3 regions of the Providencia sp. PROV200 genome follow, and region 1 is predicted to be linked to each of the others. Evidence: predicted binding sites of a transcription regulator. Region 1 holds the regulator's gene; each other region holds the start of a gene.
The links. Region 1 encodes CRP, which controls carbon source genes, mostly activating them, when cyclic AMP is high. Its sites were predicted from a motif close to ATGTGANNNNNNTCACAT; they were not measured.
Positions count from the first base shown of each region.

Region 2: M1E86_RS03120 (NupC/NupG family nucleoside CNT transporter) is a predicted target of CRP. The motif match lies at 4,561-4,578, and genes of this name have one in related genera.
Region 3: M1E86_RS12100 (NupC/NupG family nucleoside CNT transporter) is a predicted target of CRP. The motif match lies at 5,723-5,740, and genes of this name have one in related genera.

Region 1 covers NZ_CP096307.1:359,880-367,412, reverse strand. Annotated here, with positions in the region: gene murP (PTS N-acetylmuramic acid transporter subunit IIBC) at 1-172, shown strand, start outside; gene M1E86_RS01655 (LysE family translocator) at 247-852, opposite strand; gene M1E86_RS01650 (hydrolase) at 954-1,937, shown strand; gene M1E86_RS01645 (YheU family protein) at 1,934-2,152, shown strand; gene M1E86_RS01640 (phosphoribulokinase) at 2,329-3,198, shown strand; gene M1E86_RS01635 (OsmC family protein) at 3,289-3,690, opposite strand; gene crp (cAMP-activated global transcriptional regulator CRP) at 4,047-4,679, shown strand; gene M1E86_RS01625 (hypothetical protein) at 4,867-6,537, shown strand; gene M1E86_RS01620 (aspartate aminotransferase family protein) at 6,694-7,533, opposite strand, start outside.
Region 2 covers NZ_CP096307.1:722,933-730,465, reverse strand. Annotated here, with positions in the region: gene deoB (phosphopentomutase) at 1-414, opposite strand, end outside; gene deoA (thymidine phosphorylase) at 468-1,790, opposite strand; gene deoC (deoxyribose-phosphate aldolase) at 1,839-2,618, opposite strand; gene M1E86_RS03120 (NupC/NupG family nucleoside CNT transporter) at 3,112-4,395, opposite strand; gene M1E86_RS03115 (TatD family hydrolase) at 4,701-5,486, opposite strand; gene M1E86_RS03110 (patatin-like phospholipase family protein) at 5,479-6,576, opposite strand; gene M1E86_RS03105 (BON domain-containing protein) at 6,719-7,129, opposite strand; gene prfC (peptide chain release factor 3) at 7,324-7,533, opposite strand, start outside.
Region 3 covers NZ_CP096307.1:2,641,415-2,648,947, reverse strand. Annotated here, with positions in the region: gene cysK (cysteine synthase A) at 284-1,237, opposite strand; gene cysZ (sulfate transporter CysZ) at 1,469-2,233, opposite strand; gene zipA (cell division protein ZipA) at 2,452-3,453, shown strand; gene ligA (NAD-dependent DNA ligase LigA) at 3,511-5,529, shown strand; gene M1E86_RS12100 (NupC/NupG family nucleoside CNT transporter) at 5,805-6,989, shown strand; gene M1E86_RS12095 (DUF3820 family protein) at 7,069-7,284, shown strand; tRNA gene M1E86_RS12090 (tRNA-Ala) at 7,521-7,533, opposite strand, start outside.

The DNA.
Region 1 (7,533 bases):
TGGTTTAAATACCGTGTTTGGCCCATCTGGCTTAGTCGCTATACCAATGATGACCTCTGCGGATGGCGTGTTCCCAGGGATGTTAGTTTATGTAGGCGGGTTACTCGTTTCCTACTTATTCGGTTTTATTTTTACTTATTTTTTCGGAACTAAGAACGTCGATTTAGATTAATAACTCGATCAAACAAAAAAGCAGCTAGTTGGCTGCTTTTTTATGAGTCTATAAACTACACTTTTATCAAAAAATCATTCCAACCAAATCAGGGGAACACACAAAGCCGTTAAAATTCCCATTACCCAGTTAAAAATAAACCAAGCACGGCGGCTACGCAAAAATAAGCTGATTAATGAGCCAAACCCCATCCAGATTAAACCCGCCACTAAGTTAACTACCACGAATGCGATGCTCATCATTAAAATAGATTGGGTGAATAACTCACCGGGGAGACTAAATCCCCCTACAGCTCCTAAACCCATCATCCACGCTTTTGGGTTCAAAAACTGTAATAACCCCCCTTGATACCAAGTCACACTTTTTGCGACTTCGCTATTGGCCTTAAGTGGTGCATAATTAGCGGTGGCGGTTTTCCATGCGAGCCAAAGTAAATACAAGCTTCCAGCAATTTTTAATGCGATATGAATGGCGGGATAGAGCAGCAAAAGTGCGGCAATACCGAATGCAGAGAGATAAAGTATGGATTGCATACCTAACATAATACCAAGGCATAATACAATCGTATGGCGAAAACCGTAGTTTGCTGCACTTGATGTTAGCAACATATTGTTAGGGCCGGGAGTGACTGCAGCAATGAATAAAAACGTAAAAAGAGAAAAAACCAGCCCCAATGTCATTTATAATTTAGCCTCAAACTCAAATTTGTTTACTTGCATCACAAAAAAATAACAGTATGTTATGTGACTCACAAGAGTCCCCATTAAATAAAAATAAGGCTATGTCAGAAAACTTTCGTCCAATAAGTTGGGCTAAAAATCCACACCTCCAAACATTACTGCCAAGGATTTTCCGTAGAACACCGAAAATCAAACCGATATGGCAGCGGCTTGAATTGCCTGATAGCGATTTTATCGATCTCGCTTGGAGTGAAAAACCTGAGCTAGCAGCGCACAAGCCACGTTTAGTGATATTCCATGGCCTAGAAGGCAATTTTAAGAGTCCTTATGCCCACGGGATGCTAGAAGCTGCCCAAAAACATGGTTGGTTGGGGGTGATTATGCATTTTCGCGGTTGTAGTGGTGAACCCAATCGCCAACAGCGAATTTACCATTCAGGCGAAACCAGTGATGCTCGCTATTTCCTCCGTTGGTTAAAACAAACCTATGGTGATACGCCGACGGCCGCGGTCGGCTATTCCCTTGGTGGTAATATGTTAGCGTGCTATTTAGCTGAAAGCGGCCAAAATGCAGATGTCGATGCGGGTGTTGTTGTTTCTGCTCCTTTGATGTTAGAAGCCTGCTCTTTACGCATGGAAAAGGGCATTTCTCAATTTTATCAACGTTATTTGCTCAATGGCTTGAAACGCAATGCCACCCGAAAATTAGTGCGTTATCCAGGCTCACTACCCTTAAACCTCTTACAATTAAAGCAGCTTAAACGGATCCGTGAGTTTGATGATGTGATTACTGCACGTATTCATGGGTTTGATGATGCAACCGATTATTATCAAAAATGCAGCGCATTACCCAAATTAGCTTATATCACTAAACCAACGTTAATTATTCACGCCAAAGATGACCCATTTATGGCGCCTGAAGTTGTGCCTGATTTATCATTTTTACCCCACAATGTGGAATACCAAATGACAGAACATGGCGGGCACGTCGGCTTTGTGAGCGGTACATTGAGAAAACCGCAAATGTGGTTAGAAACCCGTATTCCTCAATGGTTAACGCCTTATTTAGATAAGGAAATAATGTGATTATTCCTTGGCAAGAACTTGCCCCTGAAACATTGGAAAATCTGATTGAAAGCTATGTTTTACGAGAAGGGACAGACTATGGCTCCCATGAAAAAAGCTTGCAAGATAAGGTTAACGATGTGAAACAGCAGTTAGTTTCTGGTGAAATTGTGCTAGTCTGGTCTGAATTGCATGAATCGGTTAATTTCATGCCTAAGGGAAGTTTTTCTTTATGATGTGTTTATTCCATGGTTCATTTTGACATCATCAGCAACCACAAATTAAGTGAGTGTTTTCCAACGCAACCATGTCGTAAACTATCAAATAAGACTCATAACCCTAACACCCGTTAATCCGCTTCATGCACTGTTGATTAAAATAGTGCTTATTAGCGCAACACAGGGAGTCTGCGATGTCCAAAAAGCACCCAATCATAGCCATCACCGGTTCAAGCGGTGCTGGCACAACCTCAACTAGCCAAGCATTTCGTAAAGTTTTTCACCAATTAAATATTCAACCGGCAACACTGGAAGGAGATAGCTTTCATCGCTATACACGTCCTGAAATGGATATGGCTATCCGTAAAGCCAGAGAACAAGGGCGGCACATCAGTTATTTTGGCCCCGAAGCGAATGATTTTGCTTTGCTTGAACAAACCTTAGTTGATTACGCAAAAACCGGCTGTGGGCAGTCCCGTAAATACCTACATACTTATGATGAAGCCGTACCTTATGGCTTGCAACCAGGGACATTCACCCCTTGGGAGCCGCTGCCAGACAAAACAGATATATTGTTTTATGAGGGGCTACATGGGGGCGTTGTGACGCCAGAACATAATGTTGCACAACATGTTGATTTGCTTGTCGGCGTTGTCCCTATTGTCAACCTAGAATGGATCCAAAAATTGATCCGCGATACCACAGAGCGAGGGCACTCTCGCGAAGCCGTCATGGACTCGGTTGTGCGTTCTATGGGGGACTATATTAATTACATCACGCCACAATTTTCTCGCACTCACATTAATTTCCAACGTGTTCCAACGGTAGACACATCTAACCCATTCTCAGCAAAAGCGATTCCGTCACAAGACGAAAGCTTTATTGTGATCCGTTTTCGTGGGCTAGAACAAATTGATTTCCCCTATTTGCTATCAATGATATCCGGCTCATTTATTTCCGCAATGAATACAATTGTCGTTCCTGGAGGGAAATTGGGGCTAGCGATGGAATTAATTATGGCGCCAATAGTCGAAAAATTAATTAATCAAAAGAACAACAATTAAATTATTTTTTGATTAATAAATAAGATGCTTATCATTAATTAAGATAAGCATCTTTCGATTCAAATATATTAATAAATATTAAATTTATTTTTAGCTTTTTATTTCAAAGCTGTGTGTGACTTCAACGGTTTTCTCTAACATCAACGCCACCGAACAATATTTTTCTGCGGAAAGTTGAACCGCACGTTCGACCCCTTTTTCTGTTAATTCATTCCCAGCTACAATAAAATGCAAATGGATTTTTACAAAATAACGCGGGGCTTCTTCACGGCGCTGTGACGTTAACTTAACTTCACAATTAGTCACATCGTAACGACCCTTTTGTAAAATCGAAACGACATCAATCGCACTACAGCCACCTGCTGCCATGAGCACCATTTCCATTGGGCTTGGGGCCTTATCCCCCGCATTCCCATCCATCATCACTTGGTGTCCAGACGCTGACTCACCTAAAAAAGAAAGCCCTTCAACCCACTTTACTCTTGCTTCCATTGTATTTCCCCTTGAAATGAAATCGACTTAAAGGCTACATTGTTCCATAGATATAATGAATGTTATATCAACTTTATTTGGCTGAAGCGATACAGGGGAGACTTTCTGTATTGAATATGCTACAAACAATACTTAGTTGATAGGATTAAGATCAAAACTCAACGGTTTAATTGATCATATTATAGTGTTGATATCAATTTGCGTTACCCAAAGCAATCAAAAACGCTGAACCAATCAGCTGTTAGATTATTTAAAGGTATATAAGGCAAATTAATATGCTAAGCTAGTGACTTTAAAGCCAGCCTTTCTAATTCGTTTTTCTGAATGGCTGCAATAACATACAGAGGATAACGCTAATGGTTCTCGGCAAGCCACAAACAGACCCTACTCTTGAATGGTTTTTGTCACACTGCCATATTCATAAATATCCATCCAAGAGCACTCTTATCCATCAGGGTGAGAAAGCAGAAACCCTTTACTATATCGTTAAAGGTTCGGTGGCTGTTTTAATTAAAGATGAAGAAGGCAAAGAAATGATCCTCTCTTACCTGAATCAAGGGGATTTCATTGGTGAGCTTGGGTTATTTGAAGAAGGGCAGGAACGCACTGCGTGGGTTAGAGCAAAAGTCGCCTGCGAAGTTGCTGAAATTTCTTACAAAAAATTCCGTCAATTGATTCAGGTAAACCCTGATATTTTAATGCGCCTTTCTGCGCAAATGGCTAGTCGCCTGCAAACCACGTCTGAAAAAGTGGGCAACCTCGCCTTCTTAGATGTGACAGGCCGTATAGCTCAAACCCTATTAAATTTAGCCAAACAACCCGATGCAATGACACATCCAGATGGAATGCAAATCAAAATCACTCGTCAGGAAATTGGCCAAATCGTGGGTTGTTCCCGTGAAACAGTCGGTCGTATTTTAAAAATGCTAGAAGATCAAAACCTGATCTCTGCGCACGGCAAAACCATTGTTGTCTACGGCACCCGTTAATTAATATTTTAGCCAAACTTGGTTGGCTAGACTCTTAGTGTAAACAGCAATATATCGCTGTTTACACTTTTCTCTTGTACCCACTCCTCTATTAATTTTCAAGTATACTCGCGTTTTTTGATATTATTTAAAATATGCTTATATAAAATCATGGATAATTAATACATAATCATTCGGGAATTTATATATGCCCATTAATAGCAACCAAAACCACCAATTTTCCTTGCCACAATCAGGAAATATTACGAATAGCGTTATTAACAACTTTCAACAAAATAAGAATTTTTTTAAGAAATTACAATATGCAAATTCCACATCTGTAAAATTCCCTGCATTAGCAAATAAAACTACAGAGTCGATGAAAAATACGCGAAATGTAAATTTTATATCTTCATTAAATATAGGAAGTTTGCTACCTAATACCCAGCCAACTTATAAGGTATTTGATCCTAAACATAAGATTGTTTTTGGAACTCAAAAAAATAAAAATATTGACATCCGCTCTATCGATTTCAAGACTAGCCTTGATTTTTTTAAAAATATGCCTAGTTCTCAAGATCAGAGCTTAGTTTCTCGCTATCCCCTCATATTTAAAAATTCGAGAAAAATAGAAAAAAATTTTACCCCAGTAGAAGACCATTCAATTACCCATAAAACTCAGGAAGACTTACCAATGCAAACAACTAAAAAAAACAACGTTGAAACCTCAACGTTTGTAGATTTTCATTTAAACCGTTCCGCAGGTACGCTATCTAATTTTAAATATAAAATAAAATCCATTCATGAAAAAAGTATTCGCAAGTTCAGAGATGTTTTTAAAACAAATAAAAAGAAAGAACTATGCGTTAAGTTTGAAAATGGAAAGGTTAAAATTACAGATAGGGCTACTATAGCTAGACAAGAGTTAATGAAAAAACACAATGAAATTAATAGCACCAAGGCTATAAGTAACTTAGTTTATACAACTCAGCAGCAAAAATTAGATTTATTTAATAATTATAAATTCCTACTCGATGAAATGATCCGAGTTGAATCGAAAATTAATAAACTGATAAACAGAAAGTCAGAACCTGAAGAGGAAATCCACCCCCTTTATCAAAATCATAAGCAGTTCGAAAAATTAAATATCATCGATATTATAGATTTCCCAATATCACCAAATGGTAAAATTCGCGATATTAATGTTATCTTCAATGATATGAGAGCAACCATCAGAATGCTGGAAGATGAATACAATAGTTTTAAACGAGTGATTGAAAAAGAAGAAAAAAATAAAGATGATAAAATCAAAAATACAAATAAAATATCCTCTTTTGAACTCACCCACTCATCAAGTAATGTAAGTTTAAGCTCATCTGGCTATCATTCTGATGATATAAATGATTATAAAGAAGAGCAAAAAAGCCTAATACCTAAACAAATCAAAATGTACGATTTTTCACAGGTTAAAAAAATAGAGCATCCAATTAAATCAAAAAAAAGCCATATTCCTCAGTTAATTAAAACTAATGGAGCATCAACGACGAATAAAACAGAAATACCTACTACAACAATGGACAGCTATTTACTAAATACAAGCTTAAAAAAACCGCTTTATCAAATTCCAGAACCTGGAAAAATTAGAAAGGCCGACAAAATTACCTATGGACACAGTGATTCAACCAATCGACTCCACAAAGGAGAGAAAGCAATCGTTAATTTACCTGAATACCTAAAAGCAACTAATGCTAGCTCCTTAGTAATTAGGCAAACGCGATCATCTAGACTAAGACAACATCTGCCTATTGATAAAACTTCCCCAATTCATAAAGCAACCTCAATGACCCCAATGAAATTGAGTAAAATGGAAAAAAAATAGAAAAAACGTCTAATGAATTAGAGCAACTTAGTAGCGATATGGAGAAAGAAATACAGCTTCAAAAAAATATTATTTTACAATTAAATTAAACAAAAACAATTAAATAACATTAAAAAATAGATTGCAGAAAATATTTTCTGCAATCTTATCTCATGGTTAACTCAGCAATTTCCCGATCGCCGCATCTAATTTCGCCATACCGCTGTTGATTTCTTCTTCAGAAATGATCAGAGAAGGCGTAAAACGTAAAACATTCGTGCCAGCATTGAGCATCATCAGGCCTTCTACTGCACTAGCTTGCAGGATATCTTTCGAGCGGTTCAATAGTTTTCCGTCTAACTCCGCGCCAATTAATAACCCCATTCCTCTGATCTCAGAAAAGATGTGGTATTTATCATTCAGTTTATTTAAATGAGCAACAAATAATTCACGACTCTTTTCAACACCATTTAATACTTCTTCAGTATTAATAATATCAAACGCTGCATTACCTACTGCACACGCTAAGGGATTGCCACCATAGGTGGTACCGTGCGAACCGACTTCCATGGTTTTTGCCACTTCTTCAGTGGTGATCATTGCACTAATAGGGAAACCGCCACCCAATGCTTTTGCCGTAGTTAAAATATCAGGCACAACATTGTAATGCATATAAGAAAATAATTTGCCTGTTCGCCCCATACCGCTTTGCACTTCATCAAAAATCAGCAACGCGTTATTTTCATCACACAGTTTGCGTACACCTTGCAGAAATTCTGACGTTGCTGCGGTTACACCACCTTCGCCTTGCACTGGTTCGAGAACGACTGCACAGGTATTTTCGTCAATGACCGCTTTGACTGCATCAAGGTCATTAAAAGGTACATGAATAATATCCGCAGGCTTTGGCCCAAAACCATCCGCATATTTCGCTTGCCCACCAACCGAAACGGTAAATAATGTGCGCCCATGGAAAGCTTGTTTAAAAGCAATAATCTTAGTTTTATATGGGTTATA
Region 2 (7,533 bases), 360 kb from region 1:
CAAGTTAGCTTTCTCAACTAAAGTGTCCAACAGTTCTTGTGGGAAGCTATTTTCTTCATCAGAGAAATAACCCCAATCGAATAGCACAGGCACACCCGCAATTTCCCAATGGCCTGATGGCGTATCTTTGCCCGAAGAAATTTCGCTCGCATAACCATATGCGCCAATAATTTCTGCATTAGGATCAAGACCCGCAGGGAATGAACCGCTTGATTCCTCTCCTGCTTTACCTAAACCTAATTTTGTTAAATTCGGTAAATGCAGAGGCCCTTTACGGCCAATATCCGCTTCGCCGCGTGCGCAAGCATCTGCGATGTGACCCAACGTATTTGAGCCCTCATCACCGAATTTATGTGCATCGTGTGCAGCTCCGATCCCAAAGGAATCCAAAACCATAATAAATGTGCGTTTCATATTTTTCTCCTGCGGTATTTTTAAATACGATATACCACTAAAATCTATTTGTATTATTCGCTGATTTGGCGATAAACCATAGGTGTCGCTTCAGGTGCCTTGTCGCCAATCACCATCGCTTCACGCACTTCTTTCGCCGCTTCTTCCCACGCTTTTTCACTATTTGCATGGATAATGGCCAGTGGCGTCTGAGTATCCACTTTGGCACCTAATGCAGCGATATCACTTAAACCAACGCTATAATCAATTGGATCTGTTGCTTTACGGCGACCACCACCTAAAGTGACGACAGACATTCCCAGCGCACGTGTATCCATTTGCGTGATAATACCGTCTTGTGGCGCATAAACAGCTTTGCTCAGCACCGCTGTTGGCAGATATTTGTTGTAGTTTTCAACAAAATCAACAGGCCCTTTTTGAGCGGCAACCATGCGACCAAACACTTCTGCCGCTTTACCATTATCCAACACCGCCTGTAATTTTTGGCGTGCTTCTTCACGGTTTGCAGCTAATGAAGCAGACACTAACATTTCTACGCACAATGCCATGGTAACTTCATAAAGACGTGGATTACGGTATTCACCCGTTAAGAATTGAACGGCTTCACGAACTTCAACCGCGTTACCTGCACTGGATGCCAACACTTCATTCATGTCAGTCAATAATGCGGTCGTTTTACAGCCAGCCCCATTGGCCACTTTAACAATAGACTCTGCTAGCTGTTCTGACTTCTCATACGTTGGCATAAATGCACCAGAGCCGACTTTAACGTCCATCACTAGAGCATCAAGGCCTTCAGCCAGTTTTTTACCTAAAATTGAAGCCGTAATTAGCGGAATTGAGTCCACTGTCGCAGTAATATCACGAGTTGCATAAAAACGTTTATCAGCAGGTGCCAATGAATTAGTTTGCCCAATAATTGCCACCCCGACATCTTTGATAATGTCACGAAAACGGGCATCATCTGGGAAGATATCGAAATTAGGGATCGCTTCAAGCTTATCTAATGTCCCACCGGTGTGGCCTAGACCACGGCCTGAGATCATCGGTACATAACCGCCACACGCTGCAACCATTGGACCAAGCATCAGTGAAGTCACATCACCCACGCCGCCCGTTGAATGTTTATCAACTAATGGGCCGTTGAGGTTAAGTGATTTCCAGTTCAGAACCGTTCCTGAATCACGCATTGCTAATGTTAATGCAACACGCTCAGGCATGGTCATATCATTAAAATAGATAGTCATTGCCAATGCAGCAATTTGACCTTCTGAAACTGAGTTATCACGAACTCCATTGATAAAGAAACGAATTTCTTCTTCACTTAATGGCTTACCATCGCGTTTTTTACGGATAATTTCTTGTGCCAGAAACACAATATGCTCCTTTAAAGTCGAATTTATCGGCTAACAATATTGCGAAAATTAATAGCTGCTGCTTGATTTTTTAACGTCAAAACCCAGCGTATTTAATAAATTGGCTAATAAGCTAGAAGCCCCAAAACGGAAGTGGCGGCTATCAGCCCAATTGTCACCTAAAATTCGTCCCGCTAATGCTAAGTATTCTGCGGCTTCTTCTGCGGTACGGACGCCACCAGCCGGTTTAAAACCGACTGTTTTTTCAACGCCCATATCACGGATGACTTGCATCATGATTTCTGCACTTTCTAAAGTTGCATTAACAGGCACTTTACCCGTAGAGGTTTTAATAAAATCAGCGCCTGCTTTAATCGAAATTTCAGACGCTTTACGGATTAACGCTGCATCTTTTAATTCACCTGTTTCAATGATCACTTTCAACAAAACATTGGCAGCTGCACAGGCGTCTTTACAGGCTTTCACTAAGTCAAAACCAATTTTCTCATTACCCGCAATCAGTGCGCGATAAGGGAAAACGACGTCAACTTCATCGGCACCGTAAGCAATCGCCGCTTTAGTTTCAGCTAATGCGATATCAATATCATCGTTACCGTGTGGGAAATTTGTGACCGTCGCAATACGCACATCTGGAGTGCCTTGTTCACGTAATGTTTTACGTGCAATTGGAATAAAACGAGGATAAATACAGATTGCAGCCGTATTGCCTGCTGGGCTTTTCGCCTGATGACATAATGCAATGACTTTCGCATCGGTATCGTCATCATTTAAAGTGGTTAAATCCATAAGGGACAGCGCGCGTTGTGCGGCCGCTTTTAAATCAGTCATATAACTCTCCAACGTTGTTATTTCTTCAGAACGACACGTTCTTTGTTGGCGAGCGGGCTTGGTTCCTTAAAGATGCTAGTCGGATGCTTTCCGAACTGAGCAGCTGAGATCCTTCTCACCGCATCATGCCCTAGAGTCCTAGACTCTGAGAACTAGCAGTTCCATAGCAGCTTACTAATGCCTATTTGACCATGGAATGATGCCTTTTTATGTGCTACAAATCACATTAATCGACTGAATGTTACATTATTAAAATAAAAAATGTGATCCAATTCAAACTATAACATCAATTACCATCAATTCTTCTCTCAAATGGCTTTTCAATTCAATATATTCTTCATCATTAATCGACTAAGTTAAGAATAGTTGAAAATTTACGATTAATATAAAAAATCATAAAAGAATATAACGAATTAAAATGAAAACGGAAGGACTATTGCCCTTCCGATTGACTTATTTGAGATGGTATAAATTTAACCATCAGACACATAAACTAAATGACTGCGGCTGCGCCTAACGTCAAGAAAAAGCCGGCAATGGTTGCACTCATTAAGTTAGACAGTGTACCCGCCATAACCGCTTTCATACCTAAACGAGCAACCTCACTACGACGACTTGGGGCCATTCCCCCTAAACCACCGAGTAAAATAGCAACGGATGATAAGTTAGCAAACCCACATAATGCAAACGAAATAATCGCTTTAGTATGGTCAGAAAGCACTTGTTTGCCTGCCGCCAGTACTTCAGCATCCGCTTTCATGTATTCACCAAAATTCATGAATGCAACAAACTCATTCACAACAATTTTTTGGCCGATAAAAGAACCCGCGACTGTCGCTTCACTCCACGGCACACCAATTAAGAAGGCAATCGGTGCAAACAACCAACCTAATAATAATTCAAGTGATAATTGTGGATAGTCAAACCAACCACCAATACCACCTAAGATACCATTGATCAATGCAATCAATGCGATAAATGCCAATAACATTGCACCCACATTCAGCGCCAGTTGCATCCCTGATGATGCGCCAGAGGCTGCTGCATCAATGATGTTGGCAGGGCGCTCATCTTCAGCAACTAAATCGGTTGCATCAACCCGATCGTTCACATCTTCCGTTTCTGGAACCATCAGTTTAGCGAATAATAAACCACCTGGAGCGGCCATAAAGGAGGCGGCAATCAGGTATTCCATTGGCACGCCCATTTGCGCATAGCCCGCCAAAACTGATCCCGCAACAGAGGCTAAACCACCACACATGATGGCAAACAGCTCTGATGTGGTCATTGTTGCAATATAAGGGCGAACAACCAAAGGGGCCTCTGTTTGCCCTACGAAAATATTCGCTGTCGCAGATAAGGATTCGGTTCTTGAGGTTCCCAATACTTTTTGCAGGCCACCACCAAGAATTTTAATCACTAACTGCATAATGCCTAAATAATAAAGCACCGCAATTAATGAAGAGAAGAAAACGATAATAGGCAGAACACGGAAAGCGAAAATAAAACCACCGCCGCCAAACAGTTCAAACATTTTATCGGAAACAAGGCCACCGAAGATGAAATTCATCCCATCTTGGCCATATCCAATAACTTTAGAAACCGCATCAGACATCCCTTGGAGCACACTACGCCCCGCAGGAACATAAAGAACAAACGCGCCAATGGCTAGTTGTATTAAAAATGCACCACCCACTGTGCGTAGTTTAATAGCTCGGCGATTGCTGGAAAATAGAATAGCTATCCCGATAAGTACCGCCATTCCGATAATACTCATAATGAGCTGCATGGAAGGATCCCTGTTCACTTTATTTTAGGTTGATATATAAGGAAACGTGTAAGTCACCTTGATTTTTGATCTTATGATTATACCTAGTCATCACCAATAACCCGCAATACTCATCACAAATACTGAGTGCAATAAACAACAAAAATTCACACAATGTGATAAAAGTCACAAAATTAACTCGGTTTAATCTGGAAAGGGACTAAAGACCCAATTCATCACAATAAAAACTAAATAGATTTAAATAGCTAATTTGCGAAATTATATAAATATAATTTATGAATTGGCATGCGGTTTTATTTGGTGAGATTAAATAACGACAAGCTATTGTTGTAAAGTTGTTGGGCTATTTCTTCAGGGGATTCGTGGCGAAGCTCACATAATGAACGAAAAACCCACTCAATACGTTCAGGCCGATTTGGCTCGCCTTGGAAACCTGAAACAGGCATATCGGGGGCATCCGTTTCGAATAATAATGAAGCCAAAGGAAGTTGGGATATCACATGGCGAGTTTTATTCGCTCTTTCATAAGTAATGGTTCCCCCCACACCAATATAATAACCAAGTTTAACAAAGGCTTGTGCTTGAGATAGGCTGCCAGCAAAGCCATGTACGACGCCACGAGCAGGGACCTCAAAACGACGTAGCATTGCAGCTAATGGGTCATGGCTTTTTCGTGAATGTAAAATAACCGGTAAATCAAACTGTTTCGCTAACTTTAATTGTGCAGACAACACCTCTTGCTGGCGTTCAAATTGCGGGTTTTGCATATAGAGATCAAGCCCAATTTCGCCTATCGCCACACATTTTTTATTTTTTTTAGTTAGATAATCAGTCAATATATCAATATGTTGCTCTTGAAACTGACTTAAATATAATGGATGAAACCCCATAGCAGCATGGAGCTGCGGGTACTGCTGTGCCAATTGCCAAACCCGCTCAAAATTATCCACACTCACTGTCGGAATGACAATATCGCTCACGCCACTTTGCTGGGCAAGCTGCAAACTTTCAGTCAAAGAGTCACTAAAAGGTGGGAAATCAAAATGGCAATGAGTATCAATAAATTGACATTTAGCCATCACGAGTCTCATTTGCTGGTATCGCTGCCAAAGGCACTGAAGTGACAGGCTCAGTCACCAATTCAGGAATGAGTTCGCTCGGTACTTGAGGCTCAAGCTGAATGTCTAATGGGTTCGACTCAATTTTCTGAGCCAAGGTATGTCTAAAGCGATTTGTATTGTGGTCAAATGCACCACCCAGTGCTGCAATAAAATAGCGGCCACACCGACGGCCCGTATGGTAATCTTGATTAAGCGAAGATACTTTACTACCCAGCGCACTACTTTTCAGTGGAACAGGTGGATAAATCTCAAAGACCTGTACATCTTCTGGTGGGTTTTCAATAAATTCTTGTGTTCTACGGTAACTTTTCAGATGAACTTTAAGCATGGCAGCCATACGTTGTAAGCCATTCTTTTCCCCTTCCAGCCACCGAGTCATTCTTTTCACCCATTCAGGGGTAAAATACATTTGGGAAGGAACGGTACGGATCACCACAATAGTCTCAGCACCGCGGCGGTATGCCTCTTCAACTGGGATCGCAGCACTAATACCGCCATCCTGATATAAAGTGCCATCGAGTTCAACGCCTTCCCGATAAAAACCGGGAATAGCGCTGGACGCACGAATGATATCCAACCAAGTGTCGGCATCTGGCTGTAAGAAGGCCGCAGAAAAATCATCACTGCGGCTTGCTCCCATATAGAATTCACGGCCTGAATCTAATAAATCGAGCCCTGCTTGTATACGTAATGGAAATTCTTTTGCAGTGGTTTCGACTAGCCAATCTAAATCAATCAGATGGCCACCTCGAATAAAGCGTAAGGGATTGAAAAATGCTGAATTGGTTGTATAGCGAGTGATCACGCGACGAGCATAGCCCGCTTGCCCACAAATATACGCAGAAAGGTTCTGGGCGCCAGCAGAAGTACCAATCATCAGATCAAAAGGGTTAAAATCAGAAATAAGAAACTCATCCAGTACCCCGGCAGTAAAAATCCCTCGTTGACCGCCTCCTTCACATATCAGAGCCGTTTTTCCCGAGTTGATATTATCAAAGAATGCAAGCGGCTCAATCGTGCCGAGTGTAACTGAAACGTGTTTTCCCATAATGCCCCTGAATGACAGAAGTTCTCTTTAATTCACTTTAAATAGCTCAAAAACAGAATGAGCCTCCCACAGAAAGCCCATTCTATCGACATTGTACAATAAATATTCAGCAATATGAGCTATTGAGGCATTTATTTACCGTTTAGTTCGCAATCACTAAACCATTTTGTACCGATTTGACCCCATTAACTTGCGATGCCACTTGGGTAATTTTATCCATTTGATCGGCTGATTTAACAAAACCTGATAAGTAAACAACACCATTGACGGTTTTTACTGATACACTGTTACTCGAAATACCTTTCGTACCCAGTAATTTCCCTTTTACATCGGCAGTAATCGCTGAGTCATCAATATAATCACCGGTGTTTTTAGCGCCACTCGAAATAGCATTTCCAGTATCTTTACCAGCCATTTCAACGGTCTTAGATGCACTGTCCCAGGTTTCTGAGGCTTGTTTTTTCAAAGCGCTATCTGATGATGAGCTACAAGCCGCAAGCGCCCAGCTCAACCCAATAACTCCTAACAAACTCAATAGTTTTGCATTTTTCATAAAAACCTTCCTTTCACTGCAATGGACAACGAATAATATAGCCTAAGTAAAAAAACATAAAAAATAAAGAGAAAGGTAATAAACACAGAATATTCTTGATGAGAAGCACCAAAAAATAGGGAAAGTAACTTTAAATGAAGTTCGAAATAAGATGACCCACTACTAACCCTGTTAGCCGTGGGTCATAAACACAATTAGTGTTCGCGTGTTTTGCGGAATTTAACGTCAGGGTAGCGTTCACTGGTGAGGTTAAGGTTCACCATTGTAGGTGCGATATAAGATAAGTTATCGCCACCATCGAGGGCTAAGTTTTGCTCATTTTTACGCTTAAACTCTTCAAATTTCTTCGCATCATCACACTCAACCCAACGCGCAGTAGAAACGTTAACAGCTTCATAGATAGC
Region 3 (7,533 bases), 2.0 Mb from region 1:
CGTATAAGTTAGATTATTAACTTGAAAAAAGGTTTCCTACTTTGTGCGGTATCAACCCTTTTTCTATTTTTCTTGCTATCTCGCCACCTTTTCTCATTGATACATTATTTTAGTTGCCCTTGAGGTTGGCTAAAAAGTGATTAATTTCGAGGTGCAAAATAATTACTATGTTTAATACTAAACCCCGAATTATAAATCATCTCCATCCGTGCTAAAGTTTGATCCATACCACAAAAAAAGCACCATTTAGGTGCTTTTTTAACGATATTGTAACGAAATTATGTTACTCAGCGGAGATGTCAGCAAATAGGGCTGTAGACAAATAACGCTCACCCGAAGAAGGTAAAATAACGACAATATTTTTACCTTTATAGGCAGGGTCTACGGCAATTTGAGTGGCAGCAGCAATAGCAGCGCCTGATGAAATACCCGCTAGGATGCCTTCTTTTTCCATCAGTTCACGAGCAGTTTTGATGGCTTCGTCATCGCTGATTTGAATGACTTTATCGAGTAATTTCAAATCTAAGTTACCTGGAATAAACCCAGCTCCGATCCCTTGGATTTTATGTGGTCCCGGTTTAATTTCTTCACCTGCTAAGGCTTGTGTGATAACGGGGGAGGTTTCTGGCTCAACAGCTACAATAGTCACATCTTTGCCTTTGGTGTTCTTCAGGTACCTTGCAATCCCTGTAATGGTTCCACCTGTACCGACACCTGCAACCACAACGTCGACATTGCCGTCAGTATCTTCCCAAATTTCAGGGCCTGTGGTTTTTTCATGAATCTCAGGGTTTGCTGGGTTGTTAAACTGTTGAAGTAATAGGTATTTTTTAGGATTGCTATTCACTATTTCTTCAGCTTTAGCTATCGCACCTTTCATGCCTTTTGCCCCTTCAGTTAAAACGAGGTTGGCACCCAATGCTTTGAGCAGTTTACGGCGTTCAATACTCATCGTTTCAGGCATGGTTAAGGTCAATTTATAACCTCTCGCCGCAGCGACATAGGCTAAAGCGATACCTGTATTACCACTGGTTGGCTCAACTAATTCTTTGTCTTTATTTAGGATACCTTTTTTCTCTGCGTCCCAAATCATGTTCGCACCAATACGGCACTTAACACTGAAGCTTGGGTTGCGAGACTCCACTTTTGCTAAAATATTGCCATTACCAAAATGCTTTAATCGGACAAGCGGGGTGTGGCCAATGGTCAACGAGTTGTCATCATAAATTTTGCTCATGGGATATCCTTAAAAATCGGTTAGCCAGTAATGTAATCAGTATTGATTAAAAAATAATGAGATGGATTCAACATACGGAAAGAACAAATTAATGCAAATACGATTTGAGTATAAGCTTATAACGAAATGCTATTTTAGACCTAATAGTTCTAAGAAATTTTGCAGAAAATAGGTAAGAGAATTAAATAAAAGAAGAGCGCAGGCGGTAAACCTGCGCAATGATTTAATAGATTAGTAGCGTGCGTAGCGGTCACGATACCGGTCAACCCACATCAATGTTGCACCACAAACTGCAACAGGCATGATCACTAAGTTGACAAAAGGGACCATCATTAACAGGCTGATAACGCCACCAAATTGAATATTTCGCATCCGTTCTTTGGCAAGCGCTTGTTTCATTTCGCTAAAACCAACACGGTGGTTATCAAACGGGTAATCACAATACTGGATTGACATCATCCAAGCACCAAATAAAAACCACAGTACCGGAGCGACGGTTTGGCCAATACCAGGTATGAAAAATAGGATCAATAACCCAATAGCGCGAGGTAAATAGTAACCGATTCGGACAAACTCGCGTTTTATCATACGAGGTACATCTTTTAATAACTCAGCAACGCCAGTATCTGGTGACGGTTTACCTGTTAGCTCCGCTTCGAGTTTTTCTGATAACCAACCGTTAAAAGGTGCAGCGATAATATTAGCAACCGTACTAAAAAAATAAGTGAATACGAGCAAAATAGAGATAACAGCGATTGGCCAAATAACATAATCGAGCCATTGTAGCCAGTCAGGAATGTAAGCCATCACTTGGTCTATCCAGCCACCAAGCTTGGTATATAACCACCAAAATGCGCCGCCTAAGAATAAAATATTGGCTAATAGGGGCAAAATAACAAAACGTTTAATACCGGGCCGAGTGATTAGTCTCCAGCCTTGTGTAAAATAATAAAAACCAGAATGGTCTTTTTGTGTCGAAAATGTCGATTGGGTCATACTTCTTGTTCTCTCCTTTTCGGTTGACCATGTATCATATAGATATGAAATTAGGCTGACTAGCCATTATTCGCTTAAAAAAGCAGCAAATGAAAGCGGAATATTCTCTTTCTTGTAAGAAAATCGTTCTGGGGGTTGCACTTAGAGCAATTGAGAAATAATCTTAAGGTAGTTTCCGCCGTGTTGGCATTATCATTCATCAACTAGAGATAGCAGCGATGCAGGATTTGCGTCTGATATTAGTGGTCGTAGGTGCGATAGCGATTGTCGCTTTATTACTGCATGGTTTATGGACCAGCCGTAAAGAGCGCTCGAAGTTATTTCGCGACAGACCCGTAAAACGTAGAAAGAACGATATGCAAGAGAACTCATCAGAATATGATAGTTCTGCATTATTTACTGAAAATCAACCTACTCAGCAGGCACCTGTTCATCCAGCTGCCACTGAGCCTGTATATCCGGTAAAAAATGAGTCTCCAGTTGAACCTAATATACAGGCACAGGCGTCGGTTGAACCTGATATTGTTATGAATAGGGAGCCAGAGGCTAAATCACCCGTACATAGCGAACCTACGCCGCATCAACGTAATGAAGCTGTTCATGTTCCTGAGCAACTCACCATTAACATGAGTGAGGAAGTAGCCGTTGAGCCTGAACTTCAAACTCAACCGGTTACCAATGCCGCTACTGAACCACATATTGATTCAACTAAATTAAGAGAAGAGCCCCAGTCGAGTACCTATGAACAAGAGACGCAGCATATTGAGAAGAAAGCTGAGCCGCAGGAAGATCCTGCTACAACAAGTAGCAAGGAGACAGTCCTGGTACTTCACGTAGCCGCTTTGCAAGGGCAGGAACTTCAAGGTGAGTTATTACTGCAAAGTATTTTACAAGCCGGTTTCCAATTCGGGGAAATGAAAATATTCCACCGCCATGTCAATCCATCGGGTACGGGACCAGTGTTGTTTAGCCTTGCTAACATGGTGAAACCGGGCTCATTCGACCCTGAGACAATGGCTGACTTTACTACGCCAGGGGTTTCCATGTTCATGATGGTACCGTCTTACGGTGATGCAGGGCAAAATTTCAAACTGATGTTACAAGCCGCTCAACGTATCGCATCAGATGCGGGAGGGGTAGTCCTTGATGACGAACGTAAAATGCTGACACCTCAAAAAATAGAGGTGTACCATGCTCGAATTAGAAATACATTAAGTTAAATAAACATTGAACAGAACCCCCATTAATTGGGGGTTTTTTATCTGTATGAGTGGATCATGACAACCAAACAAGAAATAGACGAATTAAAAAAACAGTTACGTCATCATGAATATCAATACCATGTATTAGATGCGCCTGAAATTCCAGACGTTGAATATGACAAGTTAATGCAACGTCTCAAAGAGATAGAGGCACAACATCCTGAACTTGTCACGAGTGATTCGCCGACTCAACGTGTTGGTGCCGCGCCATTAGCTGCGTTTGATACCGTACGCCATGAAATTCCTATGTTATCGCTAGATAATGTTTTTGATGAGGAAAGTTATCTTGCATTTGATAAACGGGTAAGAGACCGTTTGAAAAATCATCAAGAACTGACTTTCTGTTGTGAGCTCAAACTTGATGGGCTAGCGGTAAGTTTGTTGTATGAAAACGGTGAGTTAGTACAAGCTGCGACTCGCGGTGATGGGACTGTCGGTGAAAATATTACTGCGAATGTTCGAACCATACGCGCTATTCCATTACGTTTAACAGGTAACAATGTGCCTGATCGTGTTGAGATCCGCGGTGAAGTTTTCATGCCTCAAAAAGGGTTTGAAGCGCTGAATGAGCAAGCGCGTAAAACAGATGGTAAAGTCTTTGCGAACCCTCGTAATGCGGCTGCGGGTTCTCTACGTCAATTGGATCCACGTATTACCGCCAAAAGGCCTCTCACTTTTTATTGTTATGGTGTTGGGTTAGTAGAAGGTGGCACGTTACCAGATACACATTATGAGCGTTTGATGCAATTCAAAGCATGGGGTTTGCCGGTTAGTGATTATGTTCAATTACGTGTTGGTCATCAGGCTGTATTAGATTTCTATCGTGAAATTGAGCAAGTTCGTCCTGATCTTGGCTTTGATATCGATGGTGTGGTGATTAAAGTTAACTCGATTGCAATTCAAGAAGAGTTAGGCTTTGTTTCTCGAGCACCTCGTTGGGCGACGGCGTTTAAATTTCCTGCTCAAGAGCAAGTAACACTATTAAAAGATGTAGAATTTCAAGTTGGGCGTACCGGTGCCATCACGCCTGTGGCGCGTTTAGAACCCGTGCAAGTTGCCGGTGTAGTCGTCAGCAATGCGACGCTACACAATGCAGATGAAATTGAACGTCTTGGCGTGCATATCGGTGATACGGTCATTATTCGCCGAGCAGGGGATGTTATCCCACAAATCGTCAGTGTTGTCGTTGATAAGCGACCTGCCGATAGCCGCGAAATTGTTTTCCCAACCCATTGCCCTGTATGCGGCTCTGATATCGAACGAGTTGAAGGTGAAGCGGTAGCGCGCTGTACAGGTGGGCTGATTTGTGGGGCACAACGCAAAGAAGCACTGAAGCATTTTGTCTCACGCCGCGCAATGGATGTGGATGGCATGGGCGATAAAATTATCGACCAGTTAGTTGAAAAAGAGTATGTCAAAACCCCCGCAGACCTCTATCAGTTAAGTGCTGGTATCTTAACTGGCCTCGATAGAATGGGGCCGAAGTCGGCACAGAATCTGGTTGATGCACTCAATAAGTCTAAGCAAACAACATTGGCTCGCTTTATTTATGCCCTTGGAATTCGTGAGGTTGGCGAAGCAACGGCGGCAAACTTAGCAGCGCATTACACCACACTTGAGGCTGTGATGGCGGCGGATGAAGAGTCACTAAAAACCGTTCAAGATATTGGTCATGTAGTTGCGAAACATGTGGTCAATTTTTTCCGTGAACCTCATAACCAAGCGGTGATTGAAGATTTACTGACTAAAGCAAATATTCACTGGCCTGAAGTCAAAGTGGTGAATAGTGCAGAAATCGACAGTCCATTTGCAGGTAAAACGGTGGTGTTGACTGGCTCGATGAGTGTATTAACCCGTGATGAAGCCAAAGACAAATTGGTCGCTTTGGGCGCGAAAGTCTCAGGAAGCGTCTCTAAAAAAACAGATTTAGTTATCGCAGGAGAGGCCGCAGGTTCTAAATTAGCAAAAGCAAATGAACTCGGCATACGCGTTATTGATGAAAATGAATTGATTCGTTTGCTGAATATCCAATAGTGAACTATATTCAATTTGACTTAGTTGCCTACAATCATTGTAGGCAACAATTTTATACGCAGGTTGTTGTAAGTCTTAACTTAAATTTTCAGTAAAATTTCTGTGCAAAAAAAGCGAATGGTAGGAATTGTTATCGTTGAAACGTGATCACCTTCTTCTTTTTGCAAAATACACCTAGTAAGCTTTCATATTAATGTGACTCCCGTCTCATTTAAATGTTGTCTATTACATAGAATATGCACATAGACTGATTCTTAAATTTGTTGGAGTCGCATATGACCTCGATCCTGCATTTCGTTTTATCTTTAGTTGTAATTGCAGCACTTGCCATTTTAGCCAGTAGTAACCGTAGAGGGATCCGTCCTCGCTATGTTGTTCAACTACTCGTTATTCAAATTGCATTAGCGTATTTGTTCTTAAAATCGAATATTGGCGAATCTTTTGTTCTTGGTGTGGCAGGGGTATTTACCCACTTGCTAGGCTATGCAGCAGAAGGGACTAAATTTATTTTTGGTGGCATGATTGAAGGCAACTTAGCGTTCTTCTTCTTACAAGTGTTATGCCCAATCATCTTTATTTCTGCGTTGATCGGGATCTTACAGCACGTCAAAATTCTCCCTATCGTGATCCGTATCATCGGTACCGTGTTATCGAAAGTGAATGGTATGGGTAAGTTAGAGTCTTTTAACGCAGTCAGTTCATTGTTACTGGGTCAGTCAGAAAACTTTATTGCGTATAAAGACCAACTGAACCGGATGTCAGACCGCAGAATGTACACCATGGCGGCAACTGCCATGTCAACAGTATCTATGTCTATCGTTGGGGCATACATGACCATGTTAGAGCCGCGTTTTGTGGTCGCTGCATTGGTTCTAAATATGTTTGGTACTTTCGTCGTCCTATCACTGATTAACCCGTATCCACCTGAAGGTGAAGAAGATATTCAAATGAGCAACCTGCATGAAGGACAAAGCTTCTTTGAAATGTTAGGTGAATATATTCTTGCTGGGTTTAAAGTAGCGATTATCGTTTCAGCGATGTTGATTGGTTTTATTGCCCTCATAGCGATGATTAACGGTATTTTCTCCGCGGTATTCGGTATCGACTTCCAAACCATGTTAGGTTACGTGTTCTATCCGTTTGCATGGATGCTTGGTATTCCCGCCGATGAAGCCTTACAAGTTGGCGGAATTATGGCAGTGAAAATGGTCACGAATGAATTCGTTGCGATGGACGGCTTGCAAGCGATTGCTGGTGGGTTATCTGAGCGCTCTGTTGGGATCTTATCCGTATTCTTAGTGTCTTTCGCTAACTTCTCATCTATTGGTATCATTGCGGGTGCAATTAAAGGCTTAGATGAGAAACAAGGTAATACCGTAGCTCGCTTTGGCTTGAAATTACTGTACGGTTCAACTTTAGTTAGCTTCTTATCTGCAGCGGTCGTTGGGTTGGTTTTGTAATCCACGAAAACATGCTAGATTACGAAACGGCGTTCAGATGAACGCCGTTTTTTGTGCTTGATATGAAAGAGAACTCAGAATGGAAAAACAAGATCTCATTGATATGGCCAACACGTATATGCCATTTGGTAAATATAAAGGCTGTGTATTGATTGATTTACCCGAAGAATATTTATTATGGTTTTATAAGAAAGGGGAGTTCCCTGCTGGACGTTTAGGACAGTTAATGGAAATGACGCTAGGGCTTAAAATTGAGGGCCTAGAAGGGCTGGTAAAGCCATTAAAACGGGGTTAGTTGACTGGCTTGGTGTTAAGCCCTTTTTAATCTCAATCGTTCTAGCACATCATATTATCCCCAAATATTTGATCTGGACTAAAGTTCACTCTGTATGCGACTGATCTACATTGTCGTAGGGAAAGCGTATCTTCAAGAGAATTTGGCTTCGTGACGATCACATCATATTGAATTTATTGAGTATATATTGATTTAAAATGGAAGAGACGAGTAGTGACGTTTAGTATTTAAATGATTGGTGGAGCTAAG